One region of the Paenibacillus swuensis genome, then DNA from elsewhere that is predicted to be linked to it. Evidence: riboswitches for the same ligand, from Rfam matches in the RefSeq annotation. Region 1 holds a riboswitch; the other holds the start of a gene.
The links. Region 1 has a riboswitch for thiamine pyrophosphate ahead of SY83_RS07255 (ABC transporter substrate-binding protein). Riboswitches for the same ligand answer to the same signal wherever they lie in the genome.

Region 1 (2,471 bases):
GAACGTTGTCTTTCCGCTGCCGCTGGCGCCGAGAACGGCCACCAATTCACCTTCGTTAATCTCCATACTGATCCTATTTAAAATAAGTTGGCTATCAATCGACTTCGTCAAATTACGGATAATCATAATAAGTAGCTCCCTTTCCGCTGCAGAATACGCTTACTTTGATTATAACACGGGAAAGGACAAGCTTCACACCGGTTTCCTCCCGCAAAAAAAAGCGGCCGAAGCCGCTTCATCACAATTTAATCTATTCACTGCTTTTCATGCAAAAGTCCCAGCGCCTCGCCCATCTTAACCTTATCTCCGACTTGCAGGTCCGTTCGCGGGTCAAAGGTTCCGTCTTCTGTAAGAAGCACGACGGTGGAGCCGAATTGAAAGTAAGCCAGCTCTTGACCGCGTTCGAATTCTTGAAGTCCGGGATCGGCGTATTTGATGCTGCTGACATTCATGGCGCCGACTTTCACGACAGCGACTTCACCGCGGTTATGACGAATATAGGAGATTAAGCGTTCGTTCCGGCTAAGCACACGTTTCATATGCCTTAATCCGAACTCGTTAACAGGGTATACTTTACCGGGAATATGCTCGGTTTCCACCATTTCCCCGGCTACCGGCGTGTGTATGCGATGATAATCCGTCGGGCTCAGGTACAGGACATAATAGAATCCGTGCTTGTAACTTTCCGAGCGGGGAGAGAAATGCAATAGTTCTTCAAGGGTGTAATCCTGTCCTTTAACATTCAGCAGGGACCCGTTGTCTATAACGCCCATACCTGTAATGCGGGCATCGACAGGACTGATCAGCGCCGCTGTATCTTCGGCCAACGGACGAAGTCCGGGCTTGAGGCGGCGGGTGAAGAAATCGTTCAGTGAAGCATATTCATAAAGGGCCTTCTCCGCGTCTTCGATACGGATGCCGTACATTTGGGCGAACTTCGGAATAAGCTTGCGGCTGGCGCGGGACTGCGCGAAACCGCCGGTCAGCTTAGAAATAAATTTGCGTGATGATAGTTCGGTTAACAGACGCATTGCGGATTTCATCATGTTTATCGTTCACCTGTTCCTTGTCCTACTCAGTGTATCTGTGTATCAGACTATATTGACATAATTCATAGGACAAATCAATGACCAGGTAACTTACAACAGGAAACACGGACCGCCATTCCGAGCAAAATAGGTGTTGAAAACGGACAAGATTGCGTGTATTGTTGTTAACAACTGAATAGGAAATACGGGAGCTTGATGAAGTCAGGCTGAGAGTGCGTCCTCGTGACGCAGACCGTTAATCTGAACTGGATAATGCCAGCGGAGAGAATTTCACGATGCGCCTGTAGTTGCGCATATTCTTAGAGCCGACTGTGTTTATCCGCGGGTCTTTTTTTTATTTCCTGATTTTGGTTAGTAGAGAAGGGGAGATGGATGCGTTGGGTATGAGAAAAATAGGGATTTTGCTGCTGACGGGAACGATACTTTTGGCAGGTTGCGGAGCGGGCACGGACGGAAACAAGGCTGAGAATGCCAAGGGGGAGAAACAGACTAAGCCGGCGGAGCTGAAGGAAGTGAAGGTTGTCCTGGATTGGACGCCTAACACGAATCATACGGGTCTCTACGTCGCAAGGGATCAAGGATACTACAAGGCACAGGGCCTTGATGTGGAGATCATTCAACCCGGTCAAAGCGGAGCGGACCAGATGGTGGCTACCGGCAGCGCGGATTTCGGCGTTTCCTATCAGGAGGGCGTTACCCTGGCGCGCTTGCAGAATGTGCCGCTCGTATCCTTGGCGGCTGTTATTCAACATAATACGTCCGGCTTTGCTGCGCCGGTTGCCAAGGGTGTGAAATCCCCGAAGGATTTCGAAGGGAAGACCTACGGCGGCTTTGGATCCCCGGCGGAAGAGGCGATGCTGGATTCCCTGATGCAGGCGGACGGCGCCGATGTGAAGAAGGTGAAGATCGTTCAGGCGGGGGACGCGGACTTCTTTACGATGACGAAGCGGGATGTGGATTTTGCCTGGATCTACTACGCTTGGACCGGGGTTGAGGCGGAACTTCGCAAGGAACCGATTGATATGGTTTATTTGAATGAATTTTCAGAGAAACTGGATTACTATACGCCGGTCATCGTGACGAATGAAGAACATGTCAATAACAATGCTGAGTTAGTGAAGAAATTTATGGCGGCCACGGCCAAAGGGTATCAGTATGCGATTGATGAGCCGGAACAAGCGGCCGAGCTGTTGATTAAAGCGGAGCCTGATCTGGATCCGGAGCTCGTTCGCGCTTCGCAGAAATGGCTGAGTCCGAAGTATCAGGACGACGCCAAGCGTTGGGGCGAGCAGAAGCTGAGCGTGTGGGAAGGCTACGCGGCATGGATGCAGGAATACAAACTGATTGACAAGCCGTTGGAAGCGGAGAAGGCGTTTACGAACGACTTTTTGCCGGAATAAGGATGAAGGGAGAGGGCAGCAC
Region 2 (2,471 bases), 300 kb from region 1:
GCGCTTTGGACAGCGCGTCATCCCGCTCTTGCGCGCCCGGATGCCCCTTGGCCAAATCCGCCGCATGCGCCGCGATTTTGTACGCGATCACGCCTTCCCGAACATCGTTCTTGTTCGGCAGGCCCAGATGTTCCTTCGGCGTCACATAGCACAGCATCGACGTGCCGAAGGAACCGATCAACGCCGCACCGATGGCGGATGTGATATGGTCGTAGCCCGGCGCGATGTCCGTCGTCAGCGGACCCAGCGTATAGAATGGAGCTTCTTTACAAATCTCCATCTGTAACTCCACGTTCTCCTTGATTTTGTGTAACGGAACATGACCCGGACCTTCAATCATCACCTGCACATCATGTCTCCATGCGATTTCCGTCAATTCCCCCAGCGTTTGCAATTCCGCAAATTGCGCCTCATCGTTGGCATCGGCAATGGATCCCGGACGCAAACCGTCGCCAAGCGAGAACGCGATATCATACGCCTTCATAATTTCGCAAATTTCCTCAAAATGCGTATACAGGAAATTTTCCTTGTGATGAGCCAAACACCACGAAGCCATAATCGATCCGCCCCGGGAGACGATGCCCGTAACCCGTTTCGCCGTCATCGGCACATAACGCAGGAGCACGCCGGCATGGATTGTGAAATAGTCAACCCCTTGTTCCGCCTGCTCAATCAACGTGTCCCTGTAGATGTCCCAGGTCAGCGCCTCCGCTTTGCCTCCCACTTTTTCCAGCGCCTGATAAAGAGGCACCGTTCCCACCGGAACCGGGGAGTTACGTATAATCCACTCTCTTGTCGTATGGATATGCTGACCTGTAGAAAGGTCCATGATCGTGTCTGCTCCCCAGCGAATGGCCCATGTCATCTTCTCCACTTCTTCCTCAATGGATGAGGATACGGCGGAGTTGCCGATATTAGCGTTGATCTTCACCAGGAAGTGCCTTCCGATTAACATCGGTTCACTTTCAGGATGATTAATATTGTTGGGCAAAATAGCCCGGCCGCAAGCAATCTCATTCCGCACAAATTCAGGATCCATCCCTTCCCGGATGGCCGCGAATTCCATCTCCGGGGTAATAATGCCCCTGCGGGCGTAATGCATCTGCGTCACATTCTGACCTGCTTTGGCCCGAAGCGGATTCGAATGAACCCGCGGAAACCTTTCCTCCGCTTCCTGACTCCGCCATCCCGCGGCCGGCATTCCGTTATCTTCCGGTTTCACCGTACGCCCTTCATATGTTTCAACATCGCCCCGGCGCGTAATCCAAGGTTGCCGAAGAGCGGGTAATCCTTGACGGATATCGGTCTGGTGCTCCCCGTCCGTATACAAACCGCTTGTATCATATACCCGTACAGGCGCGTTATGTTCAACACCTTCTGAAGTCTCCGTGTCGCTTAATGCAATTTCCCGCATCGGCACCCGTACGTCATCCGCGGTACCCTCCACATAAATTTTCCTGCTCGCCGGAAAAGCCTTGATATACGGCGCTCCCGTTTCTTCTGCCATTTTGGACATAGCCAAAAAACCTCCTCAACATGATTTAGCCGCTCTCGATCAGCGCATGAAACATCTTCAGAGGTCCGCCTGGACATCCGGAACCGCAATTTCCCGACAAAAAAAGACCGCAAGCATAAACAAGCGGTCCTGTGGTCAGTCGTTACGACTCCAAGGCTTCATTCCTCCGCTGGCATTATCCAGTTCAGGTATAACGGTCAAGTGCCGTATCAGCACTCCTCTCAGCCCGGTTCTCCGAGCTCCCGCGAACAATATGTAATTCCAACCAAGCATACATGAGAAGGTAAAGATTGTAAATCCTTATTTGGCAAAATAGTTCTTTCTGATCATCTCATCGTCCCTGTATTCCGTATTCTCACACGAACATCGATGTTGTACTCCGCATCCTGCATGGATTTTCGCCACTTTTCTCGCGTCCAATCTCCTCTAAACTCAGCCCGTATATATCTTCCGATTCCGGCTGGGTCAATGGAAAGCCTGTTATATTTTTGGATTAACCGATGAACATCTTGTTTAATATGCTTTTCACTTTCACGTTCAAGTTTATTTATATCCGCAGGATCCTCAAGATCCAGTCCATCCTGAAAATCCTGCACGGCACCCTGCTCCATCAGCTTCATATGGATTGTTGCTTTGTCCAGTGAACCCTTTACCGTTGTCTTCATCCGGCTCCTCACAAAGTCAAGGAGTAGATATTGTTGTGAAGAGCCCTCCAGATCCAAATCTACTGTGATATTGGGAATATGTTTATCGCTCCGCATCATCTCCACCATTCGGGTTTCTTCCAACGTATTGAACGCGACCAATCGATCTTCACGGAATAACCCGATTTTTGAGATCTCTACGATCTCCTCGTGCTTTTCCAGGTAAGGAACCATGGGGTCGCTTACCTCATTGGTCACCCGAAAGATAAAGTCCCGTAACGTAGTAAACGGACTGAATGATGTTGATTCCC

Region 2: another riboswitch for thiamine pyrophosphate. It lies ahead of thiC (phosphomethylpyrimidine synthase ThiC); the one in region 1 lies ahead of SY83_RS07255 (ABC transporter substrate-binding protein).

What each region holds. Positions count from the first base shown of each region.
Region 1 is NZ_CP011388.1:1,661,799-1,664,269, reverse strand. It holds gene SY83_RS07265 (ATP-binding cassette domain-containing protein) at 1-126, opposite strand, end outside; gene asd (archaetidylserine decarboxylase) at 255-1,046, opposite strand; TPP riboswitch at 1,224-1,333, shown strand; gene SY83_RS07255 (ABC transporter substrate-binding protein) at 1,433-2,449, shown strand.
Region 2 is NZ_CP011388.1:1,965,545-1,968,015, forward strand. It holds gene thiC (phosphomethylpyrimidine synthase ThiC) at 1-1,516, opposite strand, end outside; TPP riboswitch at 1,660-1,772, opposite strand; gene SY83_RS08610 (Ger(x)C family spore germination protein) at 1,843-2,471, opposite strand, start outside.